2 regions of the Cupriavidus sp. OTU4054 genome follow, and region 2 is predicted to be linked to the other one. Evidence: predicted binding sites of a transcription regulator. Region 2 holds the regulator's gene; the other holds the start of a gene.
The links. Region 2 encodes FliA, which starts transcription of late flagellar genes. Its sites were predicted from a motif close to CTAAAGTTTNNNNNNNNNNNGCCGNTA; they were not measured.

Region 1 (14,690 bases), on a different contig from region 2:
TTGAACAGCTTGGTCAGCACGTCGTGCTTGCCGAGGAATTCGACGTAGGCCTCGGCCTTCTTGCGCGCGGTGATATCGGTCAGCGATACGAGTACCTGGTCCCAGTCCGCCTCGCGGCCCGGAAACACCGACCATTGCATGAACACGTCGACGGCGCGGCCATCGAGCGCGTAGTTGATGACCTCGCGCTGCTGCCACAGCTTCTCGTGCCACAGGTCGACGAGCTGCTCCGCGAAGTGGATGCGCATGTCGTCGCGGAACACGTCGCCGAGCCGGGAGAGCAGGATGTCCTTGGTCGGCGCGCTGAACATCGACAGTGTCTGCTGGTTGACGTCGAGCACGCGGATTTCCTGCATGCAGCGCGTGACGAAGTCCGGATGCACGTTCAGGAATGTGCGGAAGTCGGTGATGCCCGCCGCGCGCACTTCGTCGAGCAGCATCTTCACCGCGCTGAAGTCTTCCACCCACAGCGAGACCGGCGAATGTTCGAACAGCCCCACCGCATACTGCTGGCTCCGGCGCAGGTCGCGTTCCGTGCGGACGCGCGCGGTAATATCCTCGACCGACAGCAGCACGCGCGACCAGTCCGATTCGTGCCCGGGCATGACGCTGGCTTCGAGCCGGATGTCGAGCCGCTCGCCGTCGAGCGTGTAGTTCACGGTCTGGCTCGAGAAATGATTGCCGCCGTCCCAGAGCTGGCCCAGTTCCTCGACATGCTGGTCGAACATGTCGTCACGGAACACCGCATCGAGGTTGGCCACGAGATCGCCAAAGTCCGCCGCGCGGAAGAGGGTGAGCGTGCGGCGGTTGACCGAGACGACACGGATGAGCGCGGAGCAGCGCGCCACTTCCGCGGGGTTCGCGCGCAGGTAGGCGCGCAGATCGGTCACCCCTTCGGCGCGCAACTGCTCGAAGGCCTCGCGCACGGCGCTGAAATCCTCGAGCCAGAGCGATACCGGCGCCAGCTGGAACAGCGTCTCGTAGTCGTTATCGATCGTGGCGTTGATGGTGTCTTCGAGCGGCGTGGCAGCGCGTTCGCTATGCAAATCTCTTCTCCCGGAATCCGCTGGGGCGGCCTGTCTGTACTAGCGCATTAGGATAGGCGAGCGCGCCCGGATTGGGGGAGAAAACTTGCAGGTCGATGCCTGCTTCCAACACTTCGCGGCCGGAATCCGCTCAGCGCGCGCCCTGCAGGACGATGGTGGCGAGCGTATCGAGCGCGCGTTCGATCTCGTCCGACCGCGGCGCCCCGCAATTGACGCGCAGATAGCGGTCGTAGCGCGTGGAATTGGAGAACATCGCTCCCGGCAGCACGCGAATGCCCTGCTGCAGCGCGCGGTCAGCGATGCGCGAGCCCGACAGGTCTTCCGGCAGCGCGATCCACAGGTGCATGCCGCCGCGCGGCAGCGTCAGCCGCGTGCCTTCGGGGAACGTGCGCGCGATCCTGCCGGCCACCCATTCCCGCTGCGCGCGCAATTGCACGCGCAGGCGGCGCAGATGGCGTTCGAGGCCGCCGTCGTGCATGAAGTCCGCGGCAATGATCTGCGGCAGCGCCGCGTTGGGCCGGGTGATGCCGATCTTGAGCATCTCCACGCGCGCCTGCCACTTGCCCGCGGCCATCCAGCCCAGCCGCAGGCCCGGCGCGAGGACCTTGTTGAGCGACGCGCAATAGATCACGTTGCCGGTCGTATCCCACGCCTTGGCGGCCGCGAGCGGCACGTCGTCATCGACGGTGCCCGAGAAGCAGTCGTCCTCGATCAGCGCGAGGCCGCGCCCTTCGCACCAGGCGACCAGCCGCGCCTTGTTCGCGTCCGGCATGATGCAGCCGAGCGGATTCTGCAGGTTCGGCACCACCACCACGGCCTTGATGTCCGCATGCGTTTGCGCCGCGAGTTCGAGCGCCTCCAGCGAGATGCCGGTCTGCGGGCTGCAGGGTACCTCCACCGCGCGCAGGCCGAGGCTTTCCAGCGTCTGCAGCAGGCCGTAGTACGTGGGCGACTCCACCGCGACGGCATCGCCGGGCGACGTGACCGCGCGCAGGGCAAGGTGCAGCGCCTCGGTGCAGCCGTAGGTGATGGCGATATCCTCGGGCGCCACGCGAATGCGCGCGCGCATCGCATGACGGGCCACGGCCACGCGGAAGGGCGCGTGGCCATCGGCCTGCACGACATGGCCGTACAGGTCGGGATGGCGGCGCAGCGCGCGCGTGGCGGCCGTGCGCAGCGCGTCGTTCGGATATAGCGCGGGCGCGCAGAACGCGCCGCCGAAATCGACGCGGATCTCGTGGCGCTGCCAGCTGGCCATGATCGACGAGATGCGCGCATGGATGCCCGCGAACTGCCCCGCGAGCTGATCGGCATCGGGCAGCGAGAGGTCGGGCTCCGCCAGCGGCCGCAATGCGGGACGCATGGGCGCGCAGACGAAATAGCCCGAGCGCGGCCGGGCCTCCAGCAGCCCCGCGGCTTCGAGCTCGCGGCATGCCTGCAGCGCCGTGGAGAGGCTCACGTCGTGCAGGCCCATCAGCGTGCGCACGGACGGCATGCGGTCGCCGGGCGCGAGCGTGCCGGCGTGAATGGCCTGGCGGTAGCGGGTGGCGAGTTGCTGATAGAGCGGGGCGGTCATGCTGGCGATGATCGGTGAACGCGGGCGACAGGAACAGATACAGACGCGGGGGCTCTGTATCGTAACAGAGCAGATTTTTCTTATCTGTTCCGATTCAGGGCGCCAATCCTTGTGTCTGTCTCGGCCGGTGGCGGGCCGATACGCTGGAGTCCATGCCATCCCCACCGGAGCACGCCATGGACAGGCCACCGCGACTGACAACCCAACATATCGATCTCGCACCGGGTCAGGTGCTGCGTACGCATCTTCCGCGCGGCGCGGTGCTGCATGTGGCCTTGGGCCGCGTGACGCTGACGGGCGCGCCCGAATGGCTGGCGGAAACCGTGGTGCGGCCCTTCATGACCCTGGGCGGGGGCGCGACCGAGGTGGCCGGGCACGGCGGCTGGGTCACGATCGCCGCGGCCGGTCCGGCTTCGCTGCGATTGATTCTGCCGGCGCCGCATCGATGGTGGCACTGGCTGATAAAATCGCGGCCTGGCCGTTCTGGACTCCTGCCGGGTAACACCTGGCCACCAGACACACAGGCCGACGTTTCATCAGGTCCCCATGCTACGACTCAGCGAAGTAAAACTCCCGCTCGACCATGACGAGGGTGCGATCGAGGCCGCCGTGCGCGCGGCTCTTGCGCAGATCGGCGTCAAGAATGACGGTCTTGTCGGGTTCACGGTCTTCCGGCGCGCGCACGATGCGCGCAAGCGTTCCGACATCAAGCTCACCTACATCATCGATATCGAGGTGAAGGACGAGGCGGCGGCCATCCGCCGCATGGCGGGCAAGCCGAACTGGAGCATCACGCCGGACATGACCTACCGCTTCGTGGCGCAGGCGCCCGCGGGCGGGCCGGAGAAGCGTCCCGTGGTGATCGGGCTCGGGCCGTGCGGCCTGCTGGCCGGGCTGATTCTCGCGCAGATGGGGTTCCGTCCCATCATCCTCGAACGCGGCAAGGAAGTGCGCGAGCGCACGAAGGACACGTTCGGGCTGTGGCGCAAGAGCGTGCTGAATCCGGAGTCGAACGTGCAGTTCGGCGAAGGCGGCGCGGGCACGTTCTCCGACGGCAAGCTGTACAGCCAGATCAAGGATCCGAAGCATTACGGCCGCAAGGTGCTCGAGGAGTTCGTGCGCGCGGGCGCGCCGGACGACATCCTCTTCAAGGCACGGCCCCATATCGGCACGTTCCGCCTCGTGAGCATGGTCGAGAAGATGCGCGCGGAGATGCTGTCGCTGGGCGCGGAGATCCGCTTCGAGACGCGCGTCGATGATTTCGACATCGACAAGGGACAACTGCGCGGCCTCAAGCTGTCGACCGGCGACTATCTGCCGTGCGAGCACGTGGTACTCGCGGTGGGCCATAGCGCGCGCGACACGTTCGAGGTGCTGCACGAACGCGGCGTGTTCATGGAGGCCAAGCCGTTCTCGCTGGGCTTCCGCATCGAGCATCCGCAGGGCATGATCAACCGCAGCCGCTTCGGCAAGTTCGCGGGCAACAAGCTGCTTGGCGCGGCCGACTACAAGGTCGTGCATCACTGCAGCAATGGCCGCGCGGTCTACAGCTTCTGCATGTGCCCGGGCGGCACCGTGGTGGCCGCGGCATCGGAGCCTGGGCGCCTCGTGACCAACGGCATGAGCCAGTATTACCGTGCCGAGCGCAACGCCAACGCGGGCATCGTGGTGGGCATCACGCCCGAGCGCGATTACCCGGGCGGCCCGCTCGCGGGTATCGCGTTCCAGCGCAAGTGGGAAGAGCGCGCATTCGAGCTCGGCGGCAGCGACTATCGCGCGCCGGGGCAGCTCGTGGGCGACTTCCTCGCGCGGCGTCCCTCGACATCGCTCGGTTCGGTGGAGCCGTCGTACAAGCCCGGCGTGACGCCGACCGACCTCAGCACGGCGCTGCCGGACTACGTGATCGACGCGATTCGCGAAGCGTTGCCCGAGATCGACAAGAAGGTGGCCGGCTTTGCGATGCACGACGCGGTGCTGACCGGCGTGGAGACGCGCACATCGTCGCCGCTGCGCATCGAGCGCGACGACAGCTACCAGAGCGTCAACGTCAAGGGCCTGTATCCGGCCGGCGAAGGCGCCGGGTATGCGGGCGGCATCTATTCCGCGGCGATCGATGGCATCGAGGTCGCGGAAGCGGTGGCGCTGGCCATCACCCACGGCGCATAAGCGCGGCCGCTATCGCTTCAGATAGTCGGCGGCACCCATGCCCGCCACGCGCCCGCTGCCGAAGCACGCGGTCAGCAGATAGCCGCCGGTCGGCGCTTCCCAGTCGAGCATTTCCCCCGCGCAGAACACGCCCGGCAGGGCGTTCAGCATCAGGCGATCGTCCATCGCCTCGAAGCGGACGCCGCCGGCCGAGCTGATGACCTCGTCGATCGGCCGCGCGCGCTCGAGCCGCAGCGGCAGCGCCTTGATCGCGGCCGCCAGCGCGACGGGATCGTGCATGGCCTCTTTCGACAGCACTTCGCGCAGCAGGCCGGCCTTGACGCCGGCAATGCCGAGGCGGCTCTGCAGATGGCTGGAAACCGAACGCGAGCCGCGCGGCCGGCCGATCTCGCGCGCCACGTCTTCCGCGGCGCGGCCCGGTGCGAGGTCCAGCGTGATCGTGGCATGGCCGTCGGCCTCGATGCGATCGCGGATCGGCGCGGACAGCGCGTACACGAGGCTGCCCTCGATGCCGGACTCGCTGATCACGAACTCGCCGAGACGATGCCAGGGGGTGCCGTCGCTGGCGGTCACCGACATCGCCACGGACTTCACCGGTTCGCCCGCGTTGCGCGCGCGAAAGACATCGCTCCACGCAATCTCGAAGCCGCAGTTCGCGGGGCGCAGCGGGGCGATATCGACGCCGCGCGCGGCGAGCATCGGTATCCACGCGCCATCCGAACCCAGTCGCGCCCAGCTGCCACCACCGAGCGCGAGCACCACGGCGCGCGCATGGACGGTCGCCTCGCCATCCTTTGTGGCAAAGCGCAGCGCGTGCCTGCCATCGGCCAGTCCGTCGCGGGCGGAATCGAATCCGAGCCATCGGTGCCGCATGTGAAAGCGCACGCCGCGCTCGCGCAGCCGGTGCAGCCACGCGCGCAGCAGCGGCGCGGCCTTCATGTCGGCGGGAAACACGCGGCCCGAACTGCCGACGAACGTGTCGATGCCGAGCGCATGCACCCAGTCGCGCAACGCCTGTGCGCCAAAGGCTTCGAGCCACGGCGCGATGTCCGGCGCGCGGCTGCCGTAGCGGCCCAGGAATGCATCGGCCGCTTCCGCGTGCGTGAGGTTCATGCCGCCCTTGCCGGCCATCAGGAACTTGCGGCCCACCGAGGGCATGGCGTCGTACACGTCCACACGCTGCCCGTTTGCTGCAAGCATCTCGGCGGCCATGAGGCCGGCCGGACCGCCGCCGATCACGATGGCATCGCGGCGATCGTCGTCGGCATGGGGGGCGTGGGGAGCGGCAGCGGACATGTGGGAGGAGGGTGGCGTGAGCGGTGGGGATGCGCGGCGGGTGGGGCGGGCCGATTATAAGCGTTGGTCCGCATTGTCGGCAGTAGAATGGCGTTTTGCCGCGCCGTGCCACCATGTTCCCAGAATCTTCCACGCCCACCGACGAACGCGTCGTCGCCGACACGCGCCACTGGCTCTCGCGTGCCGTGATCGGCCTGAACCTGTGCCCGTTCGCCAAGAGCGTGTACGTGAAGGAGCAGGTGCGCTACGTCGTGAGCCGCGCCACGGAAGAGGGCGCCCTGATCGACGACCTCGAGCGCGAACTGCGCTGGCTTGCGGAGGCCGATCCGGCGCAGACCGACACGACGCTGCTGATCCTGCCCGATGTGCTGCAGGACTTCCTCGCCTACAACGACTTTCTCTATCTGGCCGACAGTGTGCTGCAGAGCCTGCGGCTCGATGGCGTGCTGCAGATCGCCAGCTTCCATCCGCGTTACCAGTTCGAGGGTACCGGCCCCGACGATATCGAGAACTTCACGAACCGTTCCCCGTGGCCGATCCTGCATCTGCTGCGCGAGGACAGCATCGAGCGCGCTGTCGACGCGTTTCCCGATGCGGCCGATATCTACGAACGCAACGAGGCCACGATGCGGAAACTCGGCCCCGAAGGCTGGCGCCAATGGATGGACGGCGACGCTCAGGCCTGAGCCGTCGTAAAGAAGCGCTCGCGCATCTCCTGCAGGCCGAGCGTGGCCAGCACGTCGTCTAGCCGCTCGGCCGGGCGGCGGCGCGGCAGGTCCTTGAACTGCGCGACGATCAGTTCGTTCTTCATCGAGTGTTCCCAGCCCACGAGTTCGGTCACGCTGACCTGATATCCGTGCGCTTCCAGCTGCAGGCAGCGCAGCACGTTGGTCACCTGGCTGCCGAACTCGCGCGTGTGGATCGGATGCCGCCAGATTTCCGTCAGCGGATTGCCGGCCAGCTGCACGCCCTTGTTCTTGCGCAGCACCGCGGCCACCTCGGCCTGGCAGCACGGCACCAGCACGATATGGCGCGCCTGCTTGGCGAGCGCGAAGCGGATGGCATCGTCGGTGGCCGTGTTGCACGCATGGAGGGCCGTGACCACGTCGATGGTCTCCGGCAGCGCGGGCGAGGTGATGGAGTCCGCGACGGACAGGTTCAGGAACGACATGCCCCCGAAGCCGAGCCGGTCGGCCAGTTCGCGCGATGTGGCGACCAGTTCCTCGCGTGTCTCGATGCCGAAGATATGGGAATCGTCCTCGAGCGCCTTGAAGAACAGGTCGTAGAGGATAAAGCCCAGGTACGACTTGCCCGCGCCATGATCGACGAGCGAGACGCGGCCCTTCGCTGCCTTCACGTCCGCCAGCAGCGGCTCGATGAACTGGAACAGGTGATAGACCTGCTTGAGCTTGCGGCGGCTGTCCTGATTCATCTTGCCGTCGCGCGTGAGGATGTGCAGCGCCTTCAGCAGCTCGATGGACTGGCCGGGACGGATATCGTTGGGATCCGACGGCGCCGTGGCGGGCGTGGCGGACTTTCCGGACTTGCCGGATCTGGCGGGCTTGGGGGAGTTGGCTGGCATGGCGAGGCGGGAATACAAGGCGACAGTTTACCGAAGTCCCGCCGCGCAGGCGCTGCCCGGCAAAAATATGAAGTAATAGGCGCTTTCGTGGCTTTTATGTGATTCCCCACTTTTGTGGGCTCAAGTTCACCCAGAACCGTCCGTCAACCAAAGATCGACGACAACTATTAGCAGGACGACCAAGGTGGACCCCGAGCGGAGGGGTCGTGGGCCGACAGGCCGCACCGGCGTCCGGCATGGCCAGAAAGAAGCGGGGACACATGATTGCCGACGGGGGTTTGCGTCTGGAGTTGAGTCAGCCTGGGGAGCAGGTTCGTGCCTGCTTCGCGCCGGTGGCGGATCGCATGCCGCCGGACCGCACCGCGCTGCAGGAAAGCCTCGTGGCGCAGGGCTGGCAGGACGCGCGGCTCGATGCCGACGCGGTCAACGCGTTTCTCGCGCAGTGCCAGCTGGCCGAGCACGAGATCGACGCGGTCATCGGCACGCTGCTCGACGGCGAATTCGAACTCGAGGTGTCCGAGGACAAGCTCGTGCTGCGGCTGACGCTCGTGCCGCCCGAGGGCGGCAAGCCGATCGAGCTCGAGGATATCCGCGCGGCCATCGCGGGACTGCAGGTCACCGCGCCGCTCGACCTGCCAGCCATCACGTCCGCGCTTGCCGCCGGCAGCTGCGAGAACGTGGACATCGCGCGCGGCACCGCGCCGGTCCCAGGCACGCCGGCCCGCTTTACGAGCATGGTGCAGCCGCGCAAGCCGGTCATGTCGGAAGGGGAGGACGGCCGCTTCGATCTGCGCGATCTCGGCAGCCTGCTGCTCGTCAATCCCGGCACCGCGCTGATGCGCCGCACGCCGGCCGTGCCCGGCCGCGAGGGCGTCGATCTCTTCGGCAAGCCGATTCCCGCCGAAGCCGTGGAAGACGTGCCGTTCGACGACGATCTGACGGGCGTCGCGGCCGACCCCAACGATGCCAATCTGCTGCTCGCCGTGATCGCGGGCTCGCCCAAGGTCATGCCGCGCGGCGTGACCGTGAGCCCCGTCGTGGACGTGGAGGCGGTGGACCTGCATTCGGGCAACGTGACGTTCGACGGCTCGCTGCGCGTGTCCGGCGACATCCGCACGGGCATGTCCGTGAAGGTGACGGGCGACGTCGTGGTCAATGGCACGATCGAGGCCGCGCACGTGGAAGCGGGTGGCGACGTGATCGTCAAGGGCGGCATCATCGGCAAGGCCGAGAGCGCGCATGGCGACAGCGACGAGATCGCGAGCGTGCGCAGCCGGGGCGCCGTGCATGCGCGCTATATCCAGAACGCGATCGTCGAGGCCGTGACCGAGGTGATCGTGGAGTCCGGCATCCGCCAGAGCGATGTCTCGGCGGGCGAGCGCGTGGTGGTCGGCACGCCCACGGGCCAGGGCAGCATCAGCGGCGGCCGCACGCGCGCGATGGCCACCGTCAGCGTGGCCACGCTGGGCGCGCCGGCCGGTACCGCGACCGCGGTGCAGGTGGGCCTCAACCCGTTCGCGGACCAGCAGCGCGCCGAACTCGAGGCGCAACGGCGCAAGGTGCTCGAGGATCAGGCCAAGCTCCAGCAACTGGTGGCGTTCTTCGCCAAGCATCCCGAGCGGGCCACGGGCGAGGTCCGCGAGAAGGCGCGCGCGACCATGCACAAGATCAACCGCGACCTGTTCGAACTCGAGGCCGAGATCGCGCGCATGACCGAGCAGATGAAGCCGGCCGCGGACGCGGTGATCGTGGCGGGCAGGCGTATCCATGGCGGCGTCACGCTGCAGGTGGGCCACAAGGTGCTCAAGGTCATGGAGGACAAGCCCGGCGGCCAGGTGCGCGTGCTCGACGACCGGATCCAGGTGAACTGACAGCCTACGTTACGGGTGTCGTGACACGTTACGTCAGGCGTAACGTAACGCGCCCCTGGGCGCGCGGGGTGTCCCGAGCGCCGGCTCCGCGCGCGGCCACGTGCCGCGTCGCCCGGCGCGCCGCGCGTCCGGGTGCGAAAGCCAGTCGTTACAAGGGATTGCCGGTCGCGGCGCGCGCTGGAACGCGCGAAGCGCAAGAGCCGAACGCGGGTCGGAATGGGTGACGAATTCTGGCAATGTGGCTGGCACGGGGTTTGCGGTATGTCTCCCGACAGAAAACAACTACGGGGAGAGGAAACATGTCGACGATGGTCATCGAATCGCATCCGCTCGTGCGCCTTGGCATGCAACGCATGCTCGAACGCATGCCGGGTGTGGGCGCCGTGCGCAGCCTGGAGCCCAGCGCCGTGATGGGCCTGCGGGAGAGCCCCGAGGAAGCGCTGGTCCTCTTCGGCATGTCCGAGGATGCGACCGACAACTGGTATCTGCTGCGACGCCTGCATCAGGCGATGCCGAATGCGCGCATCCTGCTGCTGTCGGACAACATGTGGCTGCGCGTGCCGTCGTCGCTGCAGACCTGCGGCGTGGTGGAACACCTGCCGAAGTCCGCGTCCATCGAGCGCATGGAAGCCGCTATCCGCAACATCCTGGAAGACGACTACATGCCGCTGCCGATGCCGGGCCGCCACGCATGGGAGGCCGTGCAGCACCAGTGAATTACTGACGCCACACCACGTGCGCGACGGCGGCGCAGGTCGCCATCGCGCCCGTCCACTTTCTCTCCGTCACGGTCCGGATCTGCTGTGCCTCGGGCATGGCGATCAGCCGCTGACGCCGCTCCGCCAGATTGTTCGCGATGTTCGTCGCGACGGTCCGGCACTGCGTCTCCGCGGTGCTACGCCGCAACACGAAATCCGGGTAGCGGTAATTCATCGTCAGCATGAAGCCATCCGCGACATACTCCACCGTGTATTCGGTGGACATGTCGTACGTCGACATCTGACGTGTGGAGGCCGGCGGCGGGGGTGTCGTCGTGCTGCACGCCGTGGCCAGCGCGCATGTCGTTGCGGCCAGCGCCAATCTGATCTTCACTGCGGGGCTCCCGGTTGTCTGCCATCAGCCCGCGATGGTAGCGCGATTACAGATAACTGAGCGAGATCGTGGCCAGGCCGTCGATCTGCACTTCCTGATCGAGCGGCGGCAGATCGCCGGTCTTGCCCAGTGCGAGCGTGACCTTGATCGGTTGCGTGATGACCTTGTACGCGGCTGGGGGACTGGAGCTCGACGGCGCCCATGCGTGCAGCCGCACGCCCGGTTGCGCGGGCCCCAGCAGCGAGCTGATCCATTGCTTGCCGCCATCCTGCGAATAGACGGCCGTCACGCTGGCGCCATCGGCCGTGGCCTGCACGCCGGCATTGGAGCCGAGCATCAGCGAATAGGCGCCGATGGTCTTGCCGCCGATCGCGCCGACCCCGAACGTGTACCCCGGCGTGGAAATCAGCGCGGTGCCCGCGGCCTCGTTGACGGTGCCGGCGCGGTTGTCGGTGGTGGTGATGCCGACCTTCGTGGCCGTGTTGCAGGTGATGGTCAGCGTCACGATCTGCGCGGGCAGCACCGTGGCCGCGGTCGCGCTCAATGCGCGCGCGGAGATGGTGCCGAAATCCGCGATGGCACCGCCGGACAGGGCGGTACTGCAGGCAGCGGGACGGATGACGCCGGTTACGGTGAGGTCGGCGGAACCGGCTGCGTGCGCGCCGATGGGGGCGAGGCAAGACACCGCGGCGGCGATGACAGCCGCGGCGCGCGCGATCCGGCGAGGGCCGCGCAAGTCGGGATGGGGAACGTTGGAATGGTGAAAGACGGGATGGATTAAGCGCGTGTGCATGATGGTGCGGGGGCGGAATGGCGAAGACCTATGCATTCTCGTTGCCGTCGCGGCCTCGATGAATCGCTGTTTCTTTAAAACGAACGCAAAGTGACGCGCAAACAAAAATGCCGCCCGGCGCAGACCGAGGCGGCATCGAAGGTGTCCTGCCCGCTGACGCGAGCAGGGAAGTGCAAATTCAATGAACGACCATGTGCGTGAACGGCGGCACATAGGCCTGGAGCGTTACGAAAAGTCCGACCAGAATCGCGAGCGCGATCGAGTGGAAGAACACGTAGCGAAGGATGTCGCCCTCGTGGCCGTACCACTTCGTCGCGGTGGAGGCCACGACGATCGACTGCGCGTCGATCATCTTGCCCATCACGCCGCCCGAGCTGTTGGCCGAGGCCATCAGGATCGGCGACAGGCCCAGCTGCTCCGCGGTGGTCTTCTGCAGGCCGCCGAACAGCACGTTGGAGGCCGTGTCGGAACCGGTCAGCGCCACGCCGAGCCAGCCCAGCATCGTGCCGAACAGCGGGTACAGCACGCCCGTCTGCGCGAACGCGAGGCCGAGCGTCGCGTCCAGGCCCGAATAACGGGTCAGGTAGCCGATGCCGAACATCGCGCAGATCGTCAGCAGCGAGTAACGCGTGAGTTTGATCGTCTCCCAGTACTCCTTGATCAGGCGCGGCACCGAGTAGCCCATCAGCAGGCCGCCGACGATGGCCGATACCAGGATGCCGGTACCGGCCATCGACAGCACGTTGAACGTGAAGACCGCGCCTTCGGCGGTTTCCTTCGGCACCACGGGCGGCCCCTTGAGGACCATCTTGTCGAGGCCCGGAATCGGAAATTTCCACTGCCACAGGCCGTCCATCAGCTTCTTGAACTCCGGGATCCCCCACATAAATACGAAAACGGTGAGGATGACCCACGGCATCCATGCCTTGACCACCGAGATGCCCGCCGACGCAGCGGTCGCCCTGGCATCGGCCTCGATCGCTTCCGCGTGATCGACCTTCGAGTCGTCATCGCGGCCGAGAATCTTGGTCGAGGTCCAGATTTCCTTCGGCTGCCAGATCTTCAGGAAGCCTGCCAGGCAGCCCATCGAGATCAGGGCCGAAATCACGTCCACGAGCCACGGGCCATGGAAGTTCGACACGAGGAACTGCGGAATCGCGAAGCTGACGCCGGCCACGAGAATCGCGGGCCAGATCGCGAGCATGCCGCGGAAGCCCGCGAACGCCCAGATCAGCCAGAACGGCACGAGCACCGAGAAGAACGGCAGCTGGCGGCCGATCATCGCGGACAGCGCGGTCTGCTCCAGGCCCGTGACCGCGGACAGGCCGATGATCGGCGCACCGAGCGCACCGAAGGCCACGGGCGCGGTATTGGCGATGAGCGCCAGGCCCGATGCCGCGAGCGGCGAGAAGCCGAGGCCGATCAGGATCGCACCGGTCACCGCCACCGGCGTGCCGAAGCCCGCCGCGCCTTCGAAGAACGCGCCGAAGCTGAAGGCCACGAGCAGCAGCTGGAGCCGGCGATCCTCGGTGATGCCCGAGATCGAGTTCTGCAACACCTTGAATGAGCCGTTCAGGGTGGTGAGCCGGTGCAGGAAGATGATGTTGAGCACGATCCAGCCGATCGGGAACAGGCCCGATACGATGCCGAGACCGGCCGCCTTGCTGGCCATCTCCGCCGGCATGCCGAACACGAACGACGCCACGATGACACCGACCACCAGCGCCAGGCCGGCGGCGAAGTGGGCCTGCAGATGGAAAAATGCGAGCGCCGCGAGCAGCACGGCGACAGGGACACCCGCGGCAATGGTCGACAGCGCCATATTGCCTAGCGGGTCATAGACTTGACTCCACACGATGACTCCTCCTCTGGTGTTGGCGGCCGCCTTGCCTCTTTGTGCCTGGACGACCGTTTTGCCACGTGCGGCGACCGCCGCTTGTATGGCAAATGTCGGATTTTAAGGAGCGGTCTATCGCGAACGGCCCAAATTCCGGTCACGGACTCCGTGAATCGGATTCAGGGATCAGGGTTTGCTCGGGGGAGCGAGGGCATCGCGACGCACGTTCCTGGGACCCAACGGGAGGGTACACCTCAAACGCGCGTTCGATTTCTAGGGAAATTACTGGAGGGGGAGGACGAGGATGCCGGTTGCGGCCGGGCGGGCGCGCATGGCGGCAAGCCAGCGCTCGAGATGCGGTCGCGCGGCGTGGGGCGCGGGTGTGCCGAACCAGCGATGGGCGGCGCAGGCGAGCGAGATGTCGGCCATGGTGAAGCGGTCGCCGCCGATGAATTCCTTGCCTTCGAGCGCGGCGTCAAGCATGGCCGCGAGCGGCTCGGTACGGGCGCACGAGGCCGCGATCACGGCGTCGTCGCGGGCGTCGGCCGGCGCACGCACGAGGTTCAGGAAGGCCGGCCCCATGGCGGGGCTGAAAGCGGTCGTCTGCCAGTCCATCCACCGGTCCGCGGACGCGCGCGCCTTGACGTCGGCGGGCCACAGCGTGCCCTCGCCATAGCGCGCGCACAGATAGCGCACGATCGCGTTCGACTCCCACAGCACGAACGGTTCGCCACCGACGTCCGTGCCGCGGAAATCCTCGATCACGGGAATCAGGCGGTTCGGGTTGAGCCGCACATAGGCTTCGGTGTCCAGCTCCCCGCGCACGTGGCCGATATCGATGCGTTCGTGGTCGAGGTGCAGCTCGCGCGCGCACCAGACCACCTTCTGCACGTTGATCGACGAGAGCCGGCCCCAGATGCGGAGCATGCCCTGGCCCTGTCCGTCGTCTGCACCGAAGTCTGGCTGTGCCATCGCGCGGGTTCCCGTGTTCGCTATGTGAGGTCGATCGGTCGATCGTTCGATCAGGCCGCGCGGGCCTGCGGCGCGGCCTGCGCGATCGCTTCGCGGAACAGCTCGCCAAGGATCGTCACGCCCTGCTCGATGCGTTCCGGCGGTACCGTCACGAACGCGAGGCGCAGCGTGTTCTTGCGCGGCGCGCCCGCATAGAACGGCGCGCCCGGCACGTAGGCCACGTTGCGGCGCACGGCTTCCTCGAGGATCTTCATGCTGTCCAGGCCTTCGGGCAGCTCAACCCAGATGAACATGCCGCCTTCGGGGCGGTTCCACGTCACGCCCGCGGGCATATGGCGCGTCAGCGCGTCGAGCATGCACTCGCACTGCTTGCCGTACAGGTCGCGGATGGTCGGGATATGGCGCTCGAGCAGGCCGTCGCGCACGCTCTCGTACGCGAGGCGCTGCGTGAAGCTGGGC
Region 2 (14,690 bases):
CGACGCTGCTGCGCCTGTCGCTGAACGTCGCGTCCACGCGCGTGGTGCTGCTCGAGGGCCATACCGGGCCCGACGCGGCGGGCAAGGTCATCGAGGCGTTCGGCCACTTCCTGGTCGGTGGCAACTTCGCGGTCGGTATCGTGGTGTTCGCGATCCTCGTGGTGATCAACTTCATGGTGATTACCAAGGGTGCGGGCCGTATTGCCGAGGTGGGCGCGCGCTTCATGCTCGATGCGATGCCCGGCAAGCAGATGGCCATCGACGCCGACCTGAACGCGGGCCTGATCAACGAGGAAGGCGCGAAGAAGCGACGCGCCGAAGTGGCGCAGGAATCGGACTTCTACGGCGCGATGGACGGTGCCAGCAAGTTCGTGCGCGGCGATGCCGTGGCGGGCCTGCTGATCATGTTCATCAACATCGCCGCGGGCATGGTGGTGGGCATGGTGCAGCACGACCTGGACTTCTCCACCGCCGTGCGCAATTACACGCTGCTGACGATCGGTGACGGTCTGGTGGCGCAGATTCCGGCGCTGATCATCTCGACCGCGGCCGGTGTGATCGTGTCGCGCGTGTCGAACGAGCAGGACGTGGGCCAGCAGCTCACGGGCCAGCTGTTCTCGAACCCGCGCGTGATGTTCCTGACGGCCGGCATCATCGGCATGATGGGCATCATCCCGGGCATGCCGCATTTCGCCTTCCTGCTGCTGGCCGGTTCGCTCGCCTGGTTCGGGCGCTATACGATGCGCCGCGACGCCGCGGCCGCGCAGACGCAGATGAAGCGCGACGAGCGCGCGCCGACCGTCGCCCCGGAGACGACCGAAGCCACGTGGGACGACGTGACCCTGGTCGACCCGCTCGGCATGGAAGTGGGTTACCGCCTCATCACGCTGGTCGATCGCGCGCAGAACGGCGAACTGCTCGGCCGCATCAAGAGTATCCGCAAGAAGATCGCGCAGGACATCGGCTTCCTCGTGCCGGTGGTCCACATCCGCGACAACCTCGAACTCAAGCCGAACGCGTACCGCATCACGCTCAAGGGCGTGGAGATCGGCCAGGGCGAAGCCACGCCGGGCCAGTGGATGGCGATCAATCCGGGCCAGGTCACGGGCACGCTGCCCGGCGCCGCCACGCGGGACCCCGCGTTCGGCCTGCCGGCCGTGTGGATCGATGCCGGCCTGAAGGAACAGGCACAGGCCTACGGCTACACGGTGGTCGATGCCAGTACGGTCGTGGCCACGCACCTGAACCACCTGATCCAGCTCCACGCGTCCGAACTGCTCGGCCGCCAGGAAGTGCAGTCGCTGCTGGACCGCATCGCGAAGGACTCGCCGAAGCTGACCGAAGACCTCGTGCCGAAGACGATCTCGCTGACGGGCCTGCAGAAGGTGCTGCAGAACCTGCTGGACGAAGGGGTGCCGATTCGCGATATGCGCACGATTCTCGACGTGATTGCCGAACATGCGCCGAAGATCAGCGATCCGACCGAACTGACCGCGCTCGTGCGCATGGCACTGGGCCGCGCGATCACGCAACAGCTGTTCCCGAACAACGCCGACCTGCAGGTGATCAGCCTCGACGCGGGTCTCGAGCGTGTGCTGACGCAGGCGTTGTCGAACGGCGGCGGCATCGAGCCGGGACTGGCCGATGCGCTGCTGCAGCAGGCGCAGGGCGCCGTGATGCGCCAGGAGCAACTGGGGCTGGATCCGGTGCTGCTGGTGCCGTCGCCGCTGCGTCCGCTGATGGCGCGCTTCCTGCGCCGGACGCTGCCGCAACTGAAGGTGCTGTCGCATGCCGAAGTACCGGACAACCGCAATATCCGCATCACCGCGATGATCGGCGGCGCTGCCTGAGGAACCTACGAACATGAGCGTGGCAAAGTTTGTGGCGGCGAATGGCCGCGAAGCGATGCGCAAGGTGCGCGAGGCCATGGGCCCTGACGCCGTGGTGCTGTCCAACCGCACCGTCGAGGGCGGCGTGGAGATCGTCGCCATGCGCGATGCCGATCTCGGCGCGGTCTCCGCAACCGCCATCCAGTACGTCGATCCGACGCCGGTCGTGGCGCAGCCCGCCGCATCGCTGCTCGCCACCGCGCCGCAGGACGGCGCCGAGCTTGGCGATCTGCGTGGCGAGCTGGCGTCGATGCGCGCGATGCTCGAGCGTCAGTTCGCGGGTTTGTCGGGCGGCGCCCCGGGCGTATCAGGCGTATCCGCGGGCGATCCGCTGCGCGAATCGCTCTTCGAATGGCTGGTCAACGCGGGCTTCTCCGGCCAGCTGTCGCGCACGCTGCTCAGCAAGCTGCCCGTCGGCTACGATCGCCCGGCCGCGATGGGATGGATCCGCCAGGAACTCGCGCGCAAGGTACCGGTGCTGTCCGACGAGGACACGCTGTTCGCGCAGGGCGGCGTGCTTGCGCTGATCGGCCCGACCGGCGTCGGCAAGACCACGACGACGGCCAAGCTGGCCGCGCGCTTCGTGCTGCGCCATGGCCCCGAGCAGCTCGCGCTGCTGACCACCGATAGCTTCCGGATCGGCGCGCACGAGCAGCTGCGCATCTATGGCGACATTCTCGGCGTGCCCGTGCACGCGGTGAAGGATGCGGCCGACCTGCGCTTCGCGCTCAATGCGATGAAGGACAAGCACCTCGTGATCATCGACACGGTGGGCATGAGCCAGCGCGACCGCAGCCTGTCGGACCAGATCGCGATGCTGGCTGGCGTACAGGCCCCCCTCCAGCGCGTGCTGGTGCTCAACGGCGCGAGCCATGGCGACACGCTCAACGAGGTCGTGCACGCCTATCGTCACGATACCGCCCCGAACGCGGGTGCCGGCCTGGACGGCTGCATCATCAGCAAGCTCGACGAGGCCACGCACCTGGGCTCCGTACTCGACGTCGTGATTCGCCATCGCCTGCCGGTGTTCTATGCGTCGACGGGCCAGCGCGTGCCCGAGCACCTGGAACTCGCGCAGGGTGCGGCGCTCGTCGAGCGCGCGTTCCTGACGCCGCGCCGCGGCTCGCTGTTCGCGGATGCCGATGCCGCGCGCCGTCAGGCCGCCGCAGCCGTGGATGAAGCGCGCGCGCCCGCCGCCCCGCAGGGCGGTGCCGACGACATGCTGCGTTCTCTGACCGACAGCGCCAACGCGGTCGGCGTCTGCGTCGAGGAACTGAACGCCGCGCAATACGGATTCGAACTCGCGCGCTCGCTGTGGCAGCAGCGCGCGGTCGGTGGCCCGGCCCTGCGCCAGGCCGCGCAGCAGGTCCGCCTGACGATGTGCCGCGACGCCGCGCGCGCGTGCGAACGCTATGTGCTCGCCGTGACCGGCACCGCCACGCTGCCCACGCAGGGCCGCCGCGCGCCGCAACTGCTGCAGCAGACGCTGTGGCTCGCCGACCGTGACGGCATGCCGCTGGCCACCACGCTCGTGCCGTCGTCGCGTACGCGCCAGTCGCTTGCCGAGGCGGAAGCCGAAGCCGAAGCCGCCACCGTGCGCGCGACGCTGGCCGCCGCACGGACGGTCGTCAACCTGCATGCGTCGCTGCCGACGACGACCACGCTCGCGCGCTGGCAGCAGACCGGCGAACGCTGGGTGGCCGGCATGCGCAAGACCACGCGCGTGATCGCCAACGGCGTGGCCAACAAGCTCGACACCATCGCCGACACGCTGACGTTCCATGCGATTGGCGAACAGCCGTGGCGCGACCGCGATGCCGTGCAATGGCTGGGCCACTGCATGGTGCGCGTGCCGGAAGGCCAGGTACGTACCGCCGCGCGTGTGCGTACCGACGGTTCGGAAGCCGGCATCGAGGCCTGCCTCGTGGTGTCGCGTCTGGTCGATCGCGCTACCGGCGAGATGCTCGCCACCGAATATATGCTCTGCGACGCCGCACTGGCCGGTGACGCGGCGCGGGTCGCGCGCTGGTCGCGCTGGGCCGATGCGGCCGAGGAGCAGTTCCGTACGTTGCGCCACGCGGTGGAACATTTCGCGCAGGAAGCGGGCCAGGGTGGCGACGCCGCCGACGGCTCCGCATCCGATGCATCGACCTATGGTCACCTCGTTTCGATCCAGCTGGGCCTGACCACGCTGCGTCTGCAGCATACGCCGAGCCCGACCGCGCCCGCATTCCTGTCGCGTCTTGCCGGCCGCGCGCTCGCGCGCGTCAATGCCCCCGTGCAGGGTTCCGTGCTGAACGAAGGCATGGGCCGTCTGCTCGCGCTGCTCGACGTGCTGGAGAACTATCCGGGCCGTTCGATGGCGGCGACCGGCGCGCCCGCGAGCGAGCCTGTCGCGCAGTCGACTGCACTGGCCGCAACGCAGTTCGCCCGTTCGATGGATGCCGAATCGGCAGATGCCATGCAAATGGCATCGATGGGAGAGTAAGCCTTGTCCATCCTCGGTTCCGATCAGGCCGAAAGCCTGCGCCGCATGCTGGCACCGCGCGTGACGCGGCGCATCGCGGTCGTGGCCAGCGAACCCGGCGCGGGTGCGACAACGGTCGCGCTCGGCTTGTCGAACGCGCTCTCGCTCCAGGGCGAGCGTGTGCTGCTCGTCGATGAAGACCGGCACGGCGCGCGCGCCACGCGGCTGGCCGGGGCCACGCCCAACGCGTCGCTCGCCGACGTGCTTGCCGGACGTACGGCGCTGGCCGAAGCGCTGGGCACACGCCCCGCGAGCGGACTGGCCGTGTTGCCGGCGGGCAGCGTGGCGGCCGGCGTCGGGTTCGATGGCCGGGCACTGCCCGACGTGCGCACGGTAGTCATCGACGCGCGCGCCATGCAGGACGGTTCGCTGTCGCCGCTGGCGGGCGCGGCCCATAACTTCGTGATCGTGATGCGGCCCGATGCCACGTCGATCACGGCCGCTTATGCGTGCATCAAGCGGCTGCACCATCTTTACGCGTGCCGGCGCTTCCATCTGGTCGTCAACATGGCGACCAGCGAAGCAGCCGTCGCGGCAATCACCGGGAACCTGGCGCGCACGGCGGGCCAGTACCTCGGTGTGGAAGCGAGCAGTGCGGGCGCGTTGCCAGTCGATCCGCTGGTCATGCGCGGCCTGCACCTCGGACGCTGCGTGGTGGAGGCCTTTCCGGCCGCCGCGGCCACCACGGCGTTGCGTCGCATGGCCGGCGCCGTCAATGGCTGGCCCCTGCGCGCGGACGCGGCAGCATCGCGAAGCATGGCTGCCGCCATGCCCGCGTAAGTACGACAGCAGTCAACAAGCAGTCAACAAGCAGTCAAGAAAGAAGTCGACAAGAACAAGACCGACCAAAAGCCAGCCGGTACTTCGAACAACGAGGCGCCGGCAGAGTAACCAGCATTAACCGAGAGTTCCACCATGTACACGATTCAGGGAAAGCTCGAACAGGCAGACGTGGTCAAGACACATGCGCCTCTGGTGCGACGCATCGCGTTGCAACTGGCGGCCAAGCTTCCGGCCAGCGTTCAGATCGACGACCTGATCCAGGCCGGCATGATCGGCCTGCTCGATGCGGCCAAGCGCTACGAAGACAACCATGGCGCGCGTTTCGAAACCTACGCGAGCCAGCGCATTCGTGGCGCGATGCTCGACGAGGTGCGCGCGAACGACTGGCAGTCGCGCAGCCTGCGGCAGTTCACGCGCCGCATCGAACGCACGCAGCGAAGCCTCGAGCAGAAGCTCGGCCGCACGCCCGTGGATTCCGAAGTGGCTGCCGAAATGGAATTGCCGCTCGAGGAATATCAGCAACTGCTCAACGAGGTGTACGGCTGCCAGCTGCTGCACTACGAAGACTTCGAGCGATCGGGCGAGGAAGATTTTCTCGACCGGCATCTCGGCGTGACCGACGATGCGAATCCGCTCACGGTGCTGATGGAAAGCGGCATGCGCGAGGCGCTCATTCGCGCGATCGAGAAGCTGCCGGAGCGCGAGAAGCTCGTGCTGTCGCTGTGCTACGACCAGGAACTGAACCTGCGCGAGATCGGCGCCGTGCTCGAGGTGACCGAGTCGCGCGTCTGCCAGATCCGCAGCCAGGCCATTACGCGCCTGCGCAACCAGCTGCGCGGATTGCTGTGATGCGGCGGCCGGCTCCTGCTCCCGCGCTTCTTTGCGCGGCCGTGCTGGCCGCGGCAGCCTCGGCTGGCGCGCTTGCCGCCCCGCCCGACGGCATGACCCGCACCACGCTTGAACTCGGATCGCGCCACGCGTGGAATGCGTCCGTCGTCGGCCCGACCATCACCGGCCGCGGACAGCGCACGCTGTCGGCGCCGATCCAGCCCAGTGGCATGATGCCGCAATCGGAGGGCGTGATCACGTCGGTGCGATGGCGCTACAGCTTCGTGCGTGTGCCGCCGGTCGATCTGCAGGCGTATCTCTGCAATGCCGAGCGATGCGTGCTGCTGTCTTCGCCCGAAGGGAAGACCGATGCATTCCGCGGCGACGATGCGGCGAAAGGGTTCGTGTTTGCCTTTCGCGTCCCCGGACAGGGCATCCTGCCGGCGCTGCAGGGGCGCAGCAACGAGGTCACGGTCAACTACCGCTGATCCAGCGTCATTCGAGCTGTCCTAACGGCAGCGTCAGTCGTGCCTCGAGACCGCCGGCGTGGCGGTTCTCGAGTTGCAGGTCGCCACGCATCGCCAGCGCCAGTCTGCGCGCGATCGCGAGGCCCAGCCCCGTGCCCGGCACGCGTGTGGCCGTCGCCGGCGCGCGATACCACGCGGCAAACACCGCCTCCATTTCCGCGGGCGCGATGCCCGGCCCCGAATCCTGGACGGCAAACTCCAGGCCTCGCGCGTTCACGCGCACGCACAGCCTTACATGACTGCCGTAGTGCAGCGCGTTGTCGATGAGGTTCACGAGCACACGCCGCAGCGCGTGCGGGCACGTGATCACGGGTTTGCCGACGCGGCCATGCAGTTCGACGACGCGGCCCGTATCGCGATAGTCCTCGACGAGGCGGACGATCAGGCCGTCGGCGTCCACGCGGCGCATCGGTTCGGTGGTGCTGCGGCGCAGCCGCGCGCAGGCGAGGCTGGCCTCCACGAGGTCGCGCATCTCGATCAGATCGCGCGTCATCGCGCGGTGCATGTCCTCGTCATCGAGCAGATCGCAGCGCAGCCGCATGCGCTGAAGCGGGGTACGCAGGTCATGCGCGTAAGCGGCCAGCACCTCGAGCAGTTCGGTCTCGCGCTGCGCATTGCGCGTGCGGCAGCCGTTGATCGCGCGCGCGAGCCTCGCCACGGCGGTCACGCCCGTATCGGGCAGCACGGGCGGGCTGCCCTCGCCGCCGTGCGCTTCGATGGCCTTGGCGAGCCGCACGATCGCCATGTGCTGGACGAATGCATGCATCGCGGCGAGCGCGCCCAGGCCAGCCAGCGCGGCCAGGATCATGCCCGGCAGGTCCGGATGGAATGTCATGATGGTCTCCTCGTGCCGTAAACGGATCAATCGGATGGATCAATCGGCACGGTAGCGATGACACCACGGGACGCGGCGACGCACCAGCAAACGAGGGTTCGGAGACCCCTTACCAAAGTGTGAGGGCGCTAGGCGGGAGGTCGGAACCCCAGACCGAGCAACTGCATCTTGTGCATGAGATCGGCCACCGAGCAGGCGTCCATCTTGCGCATGGCTTGCCCGCGATGAAGCTTGGCCGTAATCAGCGCGATGCCCATGACGTCGGCAATCTGCTTGTTCATCAGTCCCTTCGCCACGAGTTCCAGCACCTCGCGCTCGCGCGGGGTCAGCGATTCCCAGCCCGCGCGCAGGTCCTTGAGCGAGCGCTCGACCTCGAGGCGCGCCGCATCGCGTTCGATCGCCGATACCACGGCATCGATCATGTCCTGGTCGCGGAAGGGCTTGGCCAGGAAGTCCACGGCCCCGGCCTTCATCGCCTTGACGCTCATCGCGATGTCGCCGTGGGCGGTCATGAAGACGATCGGCATATGCGATTCGCCGCTGTCGGCCAGTGACTTCTGAAATGCAAGTCCACTTTGTCCGCGCAGCCGCACGTCGAGCACGAGGCAGGATGGCGCGTCCGGATGGCGCGGCGCGGCCAGGAACTCCTCGACGGAGCCGTACGCGCGCACTTCCAGGTGGATCGATCGCAGCAGGCTGCTTAGCGCGCCGCGCACGAGCTCGTCGTCATCGACGATATAGGCTACCCGGGCCTCCGCCTTTTCAGGCGTACCGGCCGCGCCGCCCGTGCGGCGGGTGATGCTCCCCGCGGGGCGGGGCGACGGTGCGTGGGTCATGGTGAGAGGAATCAATGCGTGAGGGTGTGAGTGGCAACGGTATCAGAAAGCGCGCCCGGCGGTCACGTCAGGTGTGCGGGCCGTTGCCTGGGCAGCGAGACCGTCGCGCGCGTGCCGCCGTGCTCGCGCGGCACGAAGGCGAGCAGGCCGCCGTGCGCATCGACGATCGAGTTGACGATGGCGAGTCCCATGCCCATGCCATTCTGCTTGGTCGTGAACAACGGCTCGAGCAGGCGGTCCGCGATGGCCGGGTCGATGCCGCACCCGCTGTCCTCCACGATGATGCGCACGACCGCGTCGCCGCGGGCATCGGTGCCGGACACGCAGGTGAGCGAGAGCCGCCGGGCATCGCGGGGGATGCCGGCCATCGATTCGGCGCCGTTCATCAGGAGGTTGATGGCCACCTGCTGGAGCTGGATGCGGTCGCCATGCACGGTCAGCGGCGGCTCCGGGATATGCAGGCTCAGCAGGACACCGAGCGCTTCGAGCGGGCGCGCGACGAAGGTGATGGCCTCATGCAGGGCGTCGCCGAGGTCGATGGGCTCGAAATGGGGCGCCGTCGTGCGCGATTTCGCGCGCAGGTTCTGGAAGACGGCGTTGGCGCGTGTCGCGCTCGCACCGATATGCGCGAGCATCTGGCGCGTCTCGACGATATCGGGTGGATCGTGGTCGAGCCACCGCAGCGCCGCGCTGGCGGAGGTGCTCACGGCGGCCAGCGGCTGTCCCACCTCGTGCACGATGGATGCCACGAGTTCGCCCATCGCGCGGAGCCGGCTGGCGCGCTCGAGCTCGTCGAGCGCCGTGCGCAACTGCGCCTCGGCCCGCGTGCGTTGCGCGTTCTGCTCGAACAGGGCCTCGTAGAGCCGCGCGTTCTCGAGCGCGAATGCCGCCTGCGACGCAATGACCTCGAGCACGCCAGCCTTGGCCGCGGTGAAGACGTTGGCCGCGAGGTTGTTCTCCAGATACAGCACGCCGACGAGCGTCGCGTAGCGCATCAGCGGCACGCACAGGATCGAGCGGGGCTGATGGCGGCGGAGGTACGCGTCCTGCGCATACGTGGACGCATGCGCGTTGGCATCGCGCACGTCGTCGATGACGAGGCGTTCGTGGGTCCGCGCGACGGCCTGCACGATCGATACCGGCAGCACGTCGAACCCCAGCACGGCGGGTTCCTGCGTGACGACGATCGCGCCATCGACCACTTGCGCGCGCGCGGGAACCTGCCACACGCCGTCGCGCACGAGCACGAGCACGCCCTGTTCGGCACCCGCGCTTTCCAGTGCCGTCTGCATCAGCGTATCGACGAGCCGCGCGGGAACGATATTGCTCGCCAGCGCGGTGGAGATGCGCAGCACCGCCTGGACGTCGAGTTCGCGCAGGCGGCCCGCGCCCGGCGTGCCCGCGTCGGTATCGAACAGCCCCGGATGGCGCATCTCCAGCTGACGTACCTTCGCTGTGGCGCCCCAGCGCTCCCATGCGCCGCGCGCGTGGCGCAGATAGGCGTGCGCGGCAATCTCGTCGCCACGGTGCGCATGAAAGTCCGCGGCGAGTTCCGCCGCCAGCGCCTCCACTTGCGTGAAGCCGTGCCGGCGCGCGTGCTGCACGGCGCGCGCATAGGCGTCGCTGGCATCGCCGGGCCGGCCCTGCAGACGCGAGAGCTGCGCGCTGACGAGCTCCTTGCGCGCGGTGAAATTGTCCGGGCATGCGTGCGCCCAGCGGGACAGGTCGGCGATATGGCGCTCCAGCGCCGCTTCCTGATCCGGATGGCGGAAAGGCAATGCGAGCAACGCCAGCGCGCCATAGAAGGGCAGGTCGCCCGTCTCGACGAACGCACGCGCGGCGTCGCCGCACGCTTCCGCGCGGATGCGTGCAGCAAGGGCGTCATCGAGGTCGCCGAACAGCAGGCCGACCTGTAGCCGATGGACCCAGTACGCGCAGTCGACGAGCGTGGCGGGCTGGTCCATGGGCGGTTCGGGCGGCAGCGGTTCCTCGTTCGTGACCGCGTCCTGCAAGCGGCCGAGGAGGGCCCATTGCGCGAGCAGCGAGTTCACCACGAGCTGGAAGTTCGCGTCGCGCGCGATTGCGAGTCCGCGCACGACCGTCGCGCGGACGTCGTCGAGCGCATCGCCCGCGAACAGCATGACGCTGGCCTCGTTGCGCGTGCAGTACACCGCGAACGTATGGTCGCCGCTCTCCACGGTGATGTCGTACGCGCGGCGGATGTAATGACATCCGGCGCGGGCGGGCATGATCCACGGCACGACGAGCGCGCCGAATGCCATGTACACGCGGCCGCGATAGCGTTCGAGGCGGCGCTCGTCGACCAGGTGCAGCGCAAGTTCGCCGAATGCGCGCGAGGCTGCGTAGTCGTCGTAGCGCATGCCGACGATCATGTTCATGCAGACGTAGACGTACGCCGATCCGTCGCAGTGTCCGTAGGCGATGGCGAGGTTGACGCCACGCAGCAGCAACAGGTCGAACATGCGCTGGTCCGTGAACAACGCGGCGGGAACCAGGTCGGCGACGATATCGGTCAGCGCATGCCGTAGCGGGTCGGTGGCCACAGGCAGCGCGCGCAGTCCATGGATGCCGTGCCGGTCGAGCCAGCCGCGCAACTGGGCATGTTCGCGCGCGACGTCGTCGTCGGCAGCCTGCGGCGGCAGGTGAATGCCGGCGCGCGCGAGAAACGCCTGGCCGACGCACAGGGCCATCTCGTACGCGCCGAGCGTCGTGTACAGCGCCACGCGCAGGCGCGCGAGGCCGGCGCCGAATACGCCGTCGCCGGCCGCGGCTTCGAGCGCGGACAACCGTGCCTCCGCGGCCGCGAGCGCACCGGTCATGAATTCCGCTTCGCCGCACAGCATGCGCGCGGTCAGGCCGTCCTCGCTCGCGTCGTCTTCGCCCAGAAAGGCGAGTGCCGTGCGGAAGAATGCGAGCGCCGAATGGTGGGCCGTGGCGGCTTTCGCGTGCAGGCCCGCATCGATGTTGAGCCGCGCGAATGCGCGGCGTTCGTCGGGATCGTCCACGACCGATCGTGCGAGACCGACCTGCGTCGCCATCGAGAAGACGTCGGCCTGCGAGACGGGATGGGCGAGCAGCCGTCGCGCGATGCGCAGATGCCAGGGCGCGCGGGCCTCGAGCGGGATCGAGGCGTAGGCCGCTTCGCGGATACGGTCGTGCGCGAAGACCCAGTCGCTGCCATCGCGGTGGATCGCGCCGGCCTCGGCCGCGATGCGCATCGCGCGCTGCGTGGCGGCGGCATCCAAATTCGCGGCGATGGCGATCGTCTCCGTCGATGCGCGATCGCCCAGGCAGGCCAGCAGACGCAGCATGCCCTGCGCGCTGGTCGGCATTTGCTCGAGCCGATGCGCGAGCAGTTCCAGGACGGTGCCGATGCCTGGGTGCGTGACGATCCGATCGAGCTGCCAGCGCCAGCTGGCCGATGCCTCGTCGAACGTCAGCAGTCCGTCGTCGGCCAGCAGGCGCAGCAGCTGCAGCACGTAGAACGGATTGTGTTCGGTCTTGCGGCCGATCTCCTCGCTCAGCGATGCCAGATTGCCGGCATCGTCCATCGCATCTTCCGTTGCGTCACGCGCGTCATACCGCAACGCGCTCGCAAGCCACGCGAGCAGCGCGGGTGGATGCAGCGGGCCGAGCGCGACGCGCACACCGTAGTTGGCCAGCACGCCATTGCGCAACAGATGCTCGGCGCCGACCTCCCGCGCTCGGAAGGCGCCGACAAGCAGCAGCGGCATGGCCGTGGGATGCTGCACGAGCCGTTCGAGTACCTGCAGCGTGCCCACGTCGGCCCATTGCAGGTCGTCGAGCAGCAGGACCAGCGGCCGCGCGCGCGTGGCAAAGCAAGCGAGGAGCCGGGCGATACCCTGCTGCACGCGTTCGCGCTCGATCAGCGGCGATCCGTCCGGCGCGTCGAGCGCATCGGGCATCGGGCCCAGCACGACGGTCAGCGCGGGCAGCAGGGTAGCCAGCGTACGGCCGACCGGCGCCGTGGCCTGGCGAATGCGTTCGCGCCACGCGGCATATTCGTCGTCGGGACAGCCGAGCACGAACTGGAGCAATGGTTCGAGGGCTCGCACGAGGAGGCCGTAGGGCGCACCCCGCCGGCCTTCTTCGCTCTTAACGCTGGCAAGCAGCGGTGTGTAGATGCGGCGCAGGCGCGTGGCGGTCTCGTTGAGCAACGCGGATTTGCCGATGCCCGCGTCGCCGGACATCCAGACCACACGCATACGCCCATGTGCCGCGACATCCGCGTAGGCGTCCATCAGTGTCGCCGCTTCCTGCTCGCGGCCGAAGACGCGTTCGGCGTGGCGCAGCCGTTTCAGCGCGGCCTGGCGATCGAACGTGACCGGCGGAATATCGCCGTGCCGGCGTCGCAGCGTGTCGCACTGGCGCAGGTCCGAGAGCAGCTCCATGGCGTTCGCATAGCGCTGGTCGGGGGCCTTCTCGAGCAGCTTCATGACGATGCGCGATAGCGGCTCGGGGACATGCGGGGCAATCGCATGGAGCGGCGCGGGCCGTTGCGTCGCGTGTGCATGCACACATGCGGCGGTATCGGGGTAATCGAAGGGCGGGGTGCCGACGAACAGTTCATGGAGGATGCATCCAAGGGCGTAGAGATCCGCCCGCGCATCGATGCGGATGTTCATGCGGCCCGACAGCTCCGGCGCCATGTAGCGCAGCGCCCGATCGTCCCATTCCTCTTCCGGCTTCGCTTCCGCCTTCCCGTCGCCATTCGCCTGCACGCCGCGGCCACCATCGCCATCGTGGCGGACGGCTGCCCCGAAGCCCGTCACGCGTACCGGCGCATCGGCGTCGCCACCATCGGCCAGGAACCGCCCGGGCGTGAGCGCGCAATGCACGAGCCCCGCCGCATGCATGGCGGCGATGCACGTCACGAGTCGAATCGCAAGGGAGAGTTGATCCGGCAGTAGCCGCGCGGCCGCAAGGGCCAGCGGCTCACCACCGGGGTCCGCGAGCACCAGCACCGTGGTGTCGCCATAAGGCACGAGCGCGCGCGGCAGCACGGCCCAGCGCTCGTCGAGCTGATCGCGCAACGCATACTCGCGCTGCAATGCGTCCAGCGCCCGGTCGCCACGTCCCGCCACCAGCAGGGACGGCGCCCGCGCAGCCGCGGCGCGCTCGAGGCGCGGCGTGCCGCGATACAACTCGATGAAGCTTCGGCTGGAAAGATCGATCATGGGCGCAGGCCGCGTGCAGTCTGCGCATTATAGCCGCGCCACCTACGACACCCGCGCGCTCCCGTCCGGAGCGGACAGCCGAGAGACGGCTTAACCCGCCGCGAGCTGTACGCCCGCGGCCGCGTTCTGCGACTTGCCGTCGCGGCCGTACATCTCGTTGGGATCGGCGCCGCCGTTGCGCAGGACCTGGATGGCTTCCTGCGTGAACTCGAGGTGCGCGTTGACGATCGCGCCGTTGACCTCGTTCGATTCCTTCGCCTTGTGCGCGAAGAACACGATCTTGCGCCATGCGTCGGTCACGGCCGGATCGACCGGGCGGCCGATCAGCAGGCCGCCGGGACCCACGCGCAGACCCAGCGCGATCATCTGCGCCTCACGCGCGGCAGTCTCGCGCGTGAGTGCCTGAGCCAGTTCCACTTTCCGGCTGAGCAGTTCGCTCAGTGCCTGGAAATCATTACGCTTCAGTGCGTCCCGCTCTTCGGCGAGGGCACGGCCAAATGCCAGGATGGCATTGGATTCACGCTTCAGTGTCTGGATCAGGGCTTCTTGGGTCATGTCAGCTAGGTTGTTGAGTATCGCCCTGGGCGAGCTCACGCAGAGACGCGAGCAACCCGTCGGCGATCTTGCTGGGATCGATCTTGATCCGGCCTTCGGCGATGGCCTGGCGGATCTCCTCGACCTTGGCGGTATCGATATCGTCGTCGGTGTCGTTGACCAGGCGATTGCCGATCTCGCGCACTTGCGCGGCCAGCGGGCTCACGCGCACGCCGCTCAGCGCGGCCGGATCCTGCGGGGTTGCCGCGGCGGCCGCCGGACGGGCAGCATCGCCGGCAGCGTTGTCCGCCGGCCTGGTCGTGGTGGATTGATTGATCTTCACGGGGTGTTCCTTGCTGGTTTCCTCTGACTTAACGGACGGCCGATCCCCAAACTTTAGGGGTTCGATGTGCCTGAACGTACGCTTTCCCACACTTTTTGGGGGAGAGGTCCCGGCATTCTCGCACGCCCCTCCAACGCCGTCCCAACATCGGGGATCCCAACAGCTACTTCAGCCTTCTTCGTACAAATTCGTTAGAACGGTCACTGCTGCAAAACGACCGTATCCGCGTTGCGGACCATCCCGCTCACGACCTGACCGTTGCGCAGGCGCACCTGTACAGACGTGCCCGGCGCGGCATCCGCCAGCACCTTGCCTTCGCTCGTGAGCTGGAACGCATCGCCTTCCACCGCCACGGTCACGGTCTGGCCG

Region 1: a site for FliA is predicted at 7,786-7,812, ahead of AAHB16_RS30660 (DUF342 domain-containing protein). Genes of this name have one in related genera too.

What each region holds. Positions count from the first base shown of each region.
Region 1 is NZ_JASATF010000043.1:4,836-19,525, forward strand. It holds gene AAHB16_RS30625 (sensor domain-containing diguanylate cyclase) at 1-1,046, opposite strand, end outside; gene AAHB16_RS30630 (aminotransferase-like domain-containing protein) at 1,177-2,622, opposite strand; gene AAHB16_RS30635 (hypothetical protein) at 2,799-3,209, shown strand; gene AAHB16_RS30640 (NAD(P)/FAD-dependent oxidoreductase) at 3,169-4,788, shown strand; gene AAHB16_RS30645 (TIGR03862 family flavoprotein) at 4,798-6,084, opposite strand; gene AAHB16_RS30650 (DUF1415 domain-containing protein) at 6,198-6,770, shown strand; gene AAHB16_RS30655 (class I SAM-dependent methyltransferase) at 6,761-7,666, opposite strand; gene AAHB16_RS30660 (DUF342 domain-containing protein) at 7,927-9,537, shown strand; gene AAHB16_RS30665 (response regulator transcription factor) at 9,837-10,253, shown strand; gene AAHB16_RS30670 (hypothetical protein) at 10,255-10,629, opposite strand; gene AAHB16_RS30675 (DUF1120 domain-containing protein) at 10,676-11,365, opposite strand; gene AAHB16_RS30680 (L-lactate permease) at 11,601-13,277, opposite strand; gene AAHB16_RS30685 (glutathione S-transferase family protein) at 13,542-14,186, opposite strand; gene AAHB16_RS30690 (aminotransferase-like domain-containing protein) at 14,282-14,690, opposite strand, start outside.
Region 2 is NZ_JASATF010000012.1:21,963-36,652, forward strand. It holds gene flhA (flagellar biosynthesis protein FlhA) at 1-1,850, shown strand, start outside; gene flhF (flagellar biosynthesis protein FlhF) at 1,864-4,377, shown strand; gene AAHB16_RS15600 (MinD/ParA family ATP-binding protein) at 4,381-5,196, shown strand; gene AAHB16_RS15605 (RNA polymerase sigma factor FliA) at 5,332-6,048, shown strand; gene AAHB16_RS15610 (flagellar protein FlhE) at 6,048-6,515, shown strand; gene AAHB16_RS15615 (sensor histidine kinase) at 6,523-7,389, opposite strand; gene AAHB16_RS15620 (response regulator transcription factor) at 7,518-8,225, opposite strand; gene AAHB16_RS15625 (trifunctional serine/threonine-protein kinase/ATP-binding protein/sensor histidine kinase) at 8,288-13,444, opposite strand; gene AAHB16_RS15630 (flagella synthesis protein FlgN) at 13,535-13,999, opposite strand; gene flgM (flagellar biosynthesis anti-sigma factor FlgM) at 14,001-14,321, opposite strand; gene flgA (flagellar basal body P-ring formation chaperone FlgA) at 14,522-14,690, opposite strand, start outside.